DNA from 2 places in the Bradyrhizobium sp. YCK136 genome. Region 1 is predicted to be linked to the other one. Evidence: predicted binding sites of a transcription regulator. Region 1 holds the regulator's gene; the other holds the start of a gene.

Region 1 (4,170 bases):
GCCCTTCGCCGTAGAGGCCGCCGCCGAATTCCAGCCGCATGCGCGTCCGGTCCGGCACCCAGAGTTCAACGACGCGAATGAAGGTTTTCATCGAACGTGTCCGCCGCCTCAAGCCTTTGACAGCATCGGCGATCTGGCCGCGGAACGGACGTTCAAAATTCAGGCAGGGCCGCGCAAACTTCGTGCGATGGGCAGGTGCGAGCCTGATCTCGGCGGATTGGATTCCGGAAGACGCAAATCATACCATCTCGCCGGCCACGGCCGGCGATGGCAATTTCAATCCCGGCCCCGACCTCTGCGCCGGGGGGAGGTACATCAGCCGATCGGCAGGCGTGTGATCGTCGGCCTGTCGGCGATGATCTCCGGCTTGTGTTCACGCTCGCCGGCCGGCTGGGTCACCGGCAATTGCAGCACGGTCGCGCGCTGGCCTTCGACGAGTTGCGTCACGAGTACGTATTTGCCGTCGGGGAATTCGATCGCGTCATGATGGCGATCGGGAATGTGCGGATCGATCTTGCCGAACTTGCCGACGCGGGAGTTGATGGTGCGCGTCCAGATCCAGCGATTGTCGTAGCGGACGTTGTCGGCGAAGGCGAGCTCCGTCCCCGGCAGCAGGCAGACCGCGACGGACATGTCGGCCTCGGAGGCGAAGCCGCGCGTCGAGGTGCCGCGGAAGGTGGTCGTGACGATCGTCTCGCCGACTTGTGCGGGACGCGTCGCGACGGCATGCAGGCTGTAGTCACACATCGGGTGCTCCTCATTCAGGGATAGCGACCCGCGCCTCCTTCGGAGGCACTGGCCTCTATCAGAGTGGAAGCATGTTAGCGTCTTCTTGGTTGTAGGCAAATCTGCGGCTTGGGTCCGCAGGCTGCCATCACAATATCTTTTTCAAATGCCTCAGGAACAAAAACCGCTTCCGTGCATTTGGCGTGCGTCTCCGTCAGCGACCTGCAGGTGCCGACCAGCCCGAATATTGCCAGGCGGGTTGCGACGGCTGCGCGACGGCGTTGCGGGCATTGCGCAATTGCTCGCTCGTCGTCTGCGTTGCCTTGCGGGCATGGTGCGACGGTGCGGCGAAGACTTGCGACGCGGATGCTGTGATCAGCGCCACCGTGACGGTGCTCAAAACGATCTTGCGCATTGATTGTCTCCTCGATCTCCAGGGCCACGAAGCGATGAGGGCTTCGTGCTGCGTCGCGAGGATGTAGCGCTAGAGAGGGGCCGGATAATCTGAGCAAAACCAGAAAGACTATCCAGCTGGAGCGGACAATCGTCGCTCCAATCGTCAACGCGCGGGTCGCCAACCGGCGGGCCGCGCTTTAGGTGATTGTTTGAGCATGATCTCCGCGCAAGCGCGTCCTGCGCTTGTCGCGAGGGAAAACCGCTGCGCACTTTGTGCTAACGCGGCCCTCCAGTCCGGATCACGCTCAGTACTTCCGGTACAGGCCGATCAGCTTGCCCTGAATCTTCACCCGGTTGGGCGGCAGGATGCGGACCTCATAGGCCGCATTGGCGGGCTCGAGCGCGATCGAGGCGCCGCGGCGGCGGAAGCGCTTCAGCGTCGCTTCCTCGTCGTCGATCAGCGCCACCACGATGTCGCCGGTGTCGGCGCTCTCATTGCGCTGGATCAGCGCCATGTCGCCGTCGAGGATGCCGGCTTCGACCATCGAGTCGCCGCGCACTTCGAGCGCGTAGTGCTCGCCCGAGCCGAGCATGTCGGGCGGTACGCTGATGGTGTGGCTGCGGGTCTGCAACGCTTCGATCGGCGTGCCGGCCGCGATGCGGCCCATCACCGGCACCGCGACGGGGCGTTCGCCCTCGTCCGCGCTGGAGCTCGCTCGCACCTTGCCGAGATTGCCCTCGATGACGCTCGGAGTGAAGCCACGGCGGTTGCCGGCGGCGGCCTGCAGCTCGGGCAACTTGATCACCTCGATCGCGCGGGCCCGGTTGGGCAGGCGCCGGATGAAGCCGCGCTCCTCCAGTGCGGTGATCAGGCGATGGATGCCTGACTTCGAGCGCAGGTCGAGCGCGTCCTTCATCTCGTCGAAGGAGGGCGGCACACCGCTTTCCTTCAAACGCTCGCTGATGAATCGCAGAAGCTCGTATTGTTTGCGCGTTAACATCTCGACCAAATCCCCCGGTTGATGTCGTTCGATTCCGAGACGGTGAATTCAGCGGCGAGCCGCCAGATGCTCGAAACAAATCATGAACGGACACTATATGTTCGATATGTGTTCCGCAACTGCTTAATTTACCGTGAACGCGACAAAGTTCGCGGAACGCGCAGGACCAGTGCGTTCAGGCGGGCAGTCGCAGCACCTCGCAAGGCGCGCCTGCCTCGACCTTCGGCGCGAACGGCGCGCGCACGAGAAGTGCCTGCGCCGCAGCGAGATTCGCAAGCAGCGAGGAATCCTGATGATTGACGGGAAGGGCGACAAGCATGCCGTCGTCGCGCCGCTCCAGGCGCGCACGAAGATAGTCCTCGCGCTGGTCATTGGCACCGACATCGCGGCCGAGCACGGCGCGCTCGCGACGATGGTGAATCACGGCGCGGCCCGACAGGGCGCGAATCAACGGAACCATGAACAGGAAGCCACACACATAGGACGACACGGGATTGCCGGGCAGGCCGATCACACCCATCGCCCCTAGCCGGCCGTGCATCATCGGCTTGCCCGGCCGCATCGCGATCTTCCAGAACGCCATCGCAATGCCTTCGGCCTTCAGCGCCTGCTGGACCAGATCGTGGTCGCCGACCGAGGCGCCGCCGATCGTGATCAGGATGTCGGCGCCGCTCTCTCGGGCACGGCGGATGCCGGCTGTGGTGGCCTCCAGCGTATCGGCGGCAACGCCGAGGTCGATGGTATCTGCGCCCTCCTGGCGGGCGAGGGCGTGCAGGGCATAGCCGTTGGAATAGACGATCTGGCCGGGGCCCGGCGTGGTGCCCGGCATCACCAGCTCGTCGCCGGTGGCGAGGATCGCGACCTTCGGACGGCGGCGGATGGGCAGGTCTGGATGGTTCATCCCGGCGGCGAGCGCGAGGTCGCGCTCGGTGAGCCGGGTTCCCTTGCGAAGGAGCACGTCGCCCTCGCGGAAGTCGACGCCGGCGGGCCGGATGTGCCGACCGGCGATAGCGGCTTCCTTGATCGTGATGCGCTTGCCCTCGGCGACCGTATCCTCCTGGATCACGACCGCGTCCGCGCCGGCGGGAACGACGCCGCCGGTGAAGATTCGTACCGCTTCGCCGGCGCCGACCGCTCCCGCGAACGGCCGGCCCGCCGCGACCTCGCCGATCATGGTGAGCTGCGCGTCGACCCTGGCCGCATCGGCTGCGCGCACGGCGTAGCCGTCCATGGCCGACATCGCCTCGGGCGGCTGGGTACGCCGCGCCGCGACGTCGCGTGCGAGCACGCGGTGGTAGGCCTCGTCGAGGGGAATCATCTCTTCAGGCAGCGGCTCCGCGCCGGCCAGCACCGCGGCGAGCGCGTCAGAAACCGGCATCAAGGCCACGGCGAAACTCCTGCTCGGAAAGTCTGGACGAATGGGCGGCAAGAGTTCTAGCCGAGCGCGGGCGATGAAGCAAAATGGGACCGGATCAGGATTTATCCTGCTTGATCCGTCCAGTCATGAGGGACCGTCAGCTCTGCCGCGGCATGATCTGACGGACGAGAAAGACGGGAACGAGCGTGGCCATGGCAAGGACGACAATGACGGGAGCCACGGCCAGCATCGGTCATCGACCGGTCTGGCGGTCCGGACGGAGGTCCGGCGCCACGTCGGGAGCCACGTCAGGGGGCTTGGGGCCTTGATCCTTGTCGGGCAGCGGATCGGCCTGGGATTTCAGGTCGGCGGCCTTGCTGATCAGCTTGGCGGAGAGGTCAGAATCCGAAGTCGTTCTGGCGAATTCGAGCAGAAGAGAGGCTTGTTTGGTGAGGTAGGTTTTGCCCAACACGATGATACGTCCGTCTGTAGAAGTCCCAACGGACTCAAGAGTCCGGAAGCGGGCATTCCGTTCCCGGAACTCTGTATAAAAATGTACAAAGCGATTTGGTTCCTCATTTCGGCTAGATCGGTTCCGGGAGCTCCCCGGTTTCACCCGCCAGCCGATGCGTCTCGATCAGATTCCCAGCGCCTCGAGCGCGTCGCCGACATCGCGGGGCGAGGTCACAT
Region 2 (4,170 bases), 3.4 Mb from region 1:
TTCATCGACTTCGGCGATCAGTCGTCGCTTTCGTCGGTGCCGAACAGGCCGAACTGCGCCGCATCGCGATTGGGTTCGGCGAGACCGAGATGGCGGAAGGCGTGCGAGGTGAGCAGGCGGCCGCGCGGGGTGCGCTGGAGATAGCCGCACTGGATCAGATAGGGCTCGATGATGTCCTCGATCGCATCGCGCGGCTCGGAGAGCGCTGCGGCCATCGTCTCGACACCGACGGGACCGCCGCCATAGTTCATCGCGATGGTGGTGAGGTAGCGGCGGTCCATGGCGTCCAGGCCCGCGGCGTCGACCTCGAGCGCGCTCAGCGCGTGATCGGCGATCTTGCGATCGATCGTTTCGGCATCCGCGGCGGAAGCAAAATCGCGCACGCGCCGGAGCAGGCGCCCGGCGATGCGCGGCGTGCCGCGGGCGCGGCGCGCGATCTCGTTGGCGCCGTCCGCGCTCATGCCGACGTTCAGCACGCGCGCGCCACGGCTGACGATGCTTTCGAGCTCCTCGATCGTGTAGAAATTGAGCCGGACCGGAATGCCGAAACGGTCACGCAAGGGATTGGTGAGGAGGCCCGCACGCGTGGTGGCGCCGACGAGGGTGAACTTCGACAGCTCGATCTTCACCGAGCGCGCCGCCGGGCCCTCGCCGATGATGAGGTCGAGCTGAAAATCCTCCATCGCGGGATAGAGCACCTCTTCCACCGCCGGGCTGAGGCGATGGATCTCGTCGATGAAGAGCACGTCGCGCTCTTCGAGGTTGGTCAGCAGGGCGGCGAGATCGCCGGCCTTGGCAATCACGGGACCCGACGTGGCGCGAAAGCCGACGCCGAGCTCCTTGGCTACGATCTGCGCCAGCGTGGTCTTGCCGAGGCCGGGGGGCCCGACGAACAGCACATGATCCAGCGCCTCGCCGCGCTTGCGCGCCGCCTCGATGAAGATCGAGAGGTTCTTGCGCGCCTGCTGCTGGCCGACGAAGTCGGACAGCGATTGCGGGCGCAGCGCGGTGTCGCCGACATCGTCGCTGCGGCGCTCTGGCGAGACCATGCGGTTGGCCTTGGGATCGCTCACTTCGCGAGTTCCTTCAGACCGAGGCGAATGAGCTGCGCGGTCTCGGCGCCTTCACCCGCACTGCGCGAGGCCGATGCAATGGCCGCGGCGGCCTGCGGCTGGCCATAGCCTAGATTGACCAGCGCGGAGATCGCATCCGCCACCGGGCGCGGCGCGCGCTGGTCGTCGACGGCACCGGCAAGATGCACCACGGCGGGATCGACATTGGCGAAGGCCGGCGCCTTGTCCTTCAATTCGGTGACGATGCGCTCGGCGACCTTGGGGCCGACGCCCGGCGTGCGTGCCACCGCGGCCTTGTCGCGCAGCGCAATCGCATTGGCGAGGTCGGAGGGCGCCAGCGTGCCGAGCACCGCGAGCGCGACCTTGGCGCCGACACCCTGCACGGTCTGGAGCAGGCGAAACCATTCACGCTCCTGGTCGGTGCGGAAGCCGAACAGCTTGATCTGGTCCTCGCGGACATAGGTCTCGATCGACAGCACGGCGGCCTCGCCGGGCGACGGCAGATGCTGCAGCGTGCGCGTCGAGCAATGCACCTGGTAGCCGACGCCGCCGACGTCGAGGATGACGAAATCCTCGCCGTAGGAATCGATCAGGCCCTTCAGCTTGCCGATCATGATTGCGCAGCGCTCTTCTTGTTACCTCCCCCCTTGTGGGGGAGGTCGGATCGCCGAAGGCGATCCGGGAGGGGGGTAAGCCACAGACGCCGGCGCCCGGGGCTGCCCCCCTCCCCAACCCTCCCCCACAAGGGGGGAGGGAGAAGAGTGTGCGTGCGGCTCATGTTGCGCCTCATGACTCGAACTTAAACTCCCACCACCTTCAGCCTGAGCGCCGTGCTCTGGCGGTGATGGGCGTGGGTGATGGCGATGGCGAGCGCGTCGGCAGCGTCGGCTGACGGCGATTCGGCCTTCGGCAGCAATATCTTCAGCATCATCGCGATCTGTTGCTTGTCGGCATGGCCGGCGCCGACCACAGTCTTCTTCACCTGGTTCGGCGCATATTCGGCGACGCTGATGCCGAACATTGCGGGCGCCAGCATGGCGACGCCCCGGGCCTGGCCGAGCTTCAGCGTCGCAACGCCGTCCTTGTTCACAAAAGTCTGCTCGACGGCGGCTTCCATCGGCTTGTGATCGGACAGGACAGAGGCGAGCCCTTCGTGGATCGCGAGCAGGCGGCTGGACAGCGGCAGGTCGTCCGGCGGTTCCACCGAACCGCAGGCGACATAGATCAGGCGGTTGCCCTCAGCCTCGATCACGCCCCAGCCGGTACGGCGCAGGCCAGGGTCGATGCCGATGATGCGAACGGGGCCACGAATCGGGAGCGCAGTCATGGGCCAGTGATAGCGGCTGGCTGCGGCGGGGGAAACAGAAACAGAACGGAAGTAACAGGGGAAGTGTCGCTCTTCGCCTCTCCCCGCTTGCGGGGAGAGGCCGGAATGCGCGCGAAGCGCGGATTCCGGGTGAGGGGACTCTCCACGAGTCCCTCTATCACCGCCGACGCGGAAACAGCCCCTCACCCCAACCCTCTCCCCGCAGAGCGGGGCGAGGGCGCGCACCGTTCGTGTGTCCCCTACCCGCCCATCTTGGCAACAAGCGCGTCCGACACCTCGAAATTGGCGTAGACGTTCTGGACGTCGTCGTGCTCGTTGAGCAGGTCCATCAGCTTGAGCAGCTTCTCGCCGGTCTCGTCATCGACGGCGACCGTGTTCTGCGGCTTCCAGATCAGCGCGGCCTTGCGCGGCTCGCCGAACTTGGCTTCCAGCGCCTTGGCGACGTCGCGATAGCCTTCGGTCGAGGCGTAGATCTCGTGTCCGCCTTCGCCGGAGACGACGTCGTCTGCGCCGGCCTCGATCGCGGCATCGAGCACCGCGTCGTCGGAAGCGACGCTGCGGTCGTATTCGATGATGCCGGTGCGGTCGAACATGAAGGAGACCGAACCGGTTTCGCCGAGATTGCCGCCCGACTTGGTGAAGAAGGAGCGGATGTCGGAGGCGGCGCGGTTGCGGTTGTCGGTCAGCGCCTCGACGATGACGGCGACGCCGCCGGGGCCATAGCCCTCGTAGCGGATCTCGTCATAGTTCTCGCCGTCGCTGCCGAGCGCCTTCTTGATGGCGCGCTCGATATTGTCCTTCGGCATGTTCTCCGCGCGCGCGGCGATCACGGCGGCGCGGAGGCGCGGGTTCATGGCGGGGTCGGGCGTGCCGAGCTTGGCGGCGACGGTGATTTCCCGCGCCAGCTTGCCGAACAGCTTCGACTTCTGGGCATCCTGCCGCCCCTTGCGGTGCATGATGTTCTTGAATTGGGAATGTCCGGCCATGCGTGGTCTCGTAAAGGAATCGTGCGCCTAAGGTGAGCGTGGGAAGCGCGGCCTTATAGGCCGCCAACCCACCGGAATGAAAGAGGCTCTACGACTTTAAGGTAACACCGTAGTGGCCCTTGCCCAGATGTCAGGCATCGTTAACCCTGACTTCATTCCGGCCTGCGAAAATAGCGTACGACCGTCCCCCGACAAGAGAGACCTGATGGCGTTCGGACTATTTCGGAAGCCTCTGCCGGACATGGCTGCGCCCGCGGCCGCCCCGCAGGCTGCGGCGCCGCCGGCCCATTCCGAGCCCGGCCCGGCCGCTGAGAGCGATTCTGCCAGGGAAATCCTGGAACTGCTGGAACTCGAGCTGGGCGCGATGATTCGCCAGCTCGAGCGCGCCGCCAATTCGGTGGCCGGCGGCGCCGAAGCGACCGCCACGACGCTTGCGGCCATCCGCGACCGGACCGACGCCCTGACCGGCCGCACCAACGCCGCACAGTCGACCGCATCCACCTTCGCCCATGCCGCCGACAAGTTCACCCAGTCCGCGCTGGGCATCGGCGCGCAGGTTCGCGCGGCCGGCAAGCTCGCCGACGAGGCCAGTGCCGCGGCGCAGGAAGCCCGCGCCAATGTCGACCGACTGCGCGAGTCCTCCGCCGCCATTGGCAACGTCGTCAATCTGATCGCGCAGATCGCGCGGCAGACGACGCTGCTCGCGCTCAACTCGACCATCGAGGCCGCGCGCGCGGGCGCTGCGGGCAAGGGTTTTGCGGTCGTCGCGACCGAAGTGAAAGCG

Evidence for each region. Region 1 encodes LexA, which represses DNA repair genes until DNA is damaged. Its sites were predicted from a motif close to TGTTCNNNNTGTGTTCNG; they were not measured.
Region 2: ruvC (crossover junction endodeoxyribonuclease RuvC) is a predicted target of LexA. The motif match lies at 2,431-2,448, and genes of this name have one in related genera.

The regions. Positions count from the first base shown of each region.
Region 1 is NZ_CP172424.1:5,243,952-5,248,121, reverse strand. It holds gene ACFLEY_RS25740 (GAF domain-containing protein) at 1-91, opposite strand, end outside; gene ACFLEY_RS25735 (hypothetical protein) at 316-747, opposite strand; gene ACFLEY_RS25730 (hypothetical protein) at 941-1,141, opposite strand; gene lexA (transcriptional repressor LexA) at 1,428-2,123, opposite strand; gene glp (gephyrin-like molybdotransferase Glp) at 2,299-3,510, opposite strand; gene ACFLEY_RS25715 (hypothetical protein) at 3,734-3,952, opposite strand; gene ACFLEY_RS25710 (HAD family phosphatase) at 4,118-4,170, opposite strand, start outside.
Region 2 is NZ_CP172424.1:8,659,550-8,663,719, forward strand. It holds gene ruvB (Holliday junction branch migration DNA helicase RuvB) at 18-1,049, opposite strand; gene ruvA (Holliday junction branch migration protein RuvA) at 1,070-1,687, opposite strand; gene ruvC (crossover junction endodeoxyribonuclease RuvC) at 1,873-2,400, opposite strand; gene ACFLEY_RS41880 (YebC/PmpR family DNA-binding transcriptional regulator) at 2,640-3,386, opposite strand; gene ACFLEY_RS41885 (methyl-accepting chemotaxis protein) at 3,592-4,170, shown strand, end outside.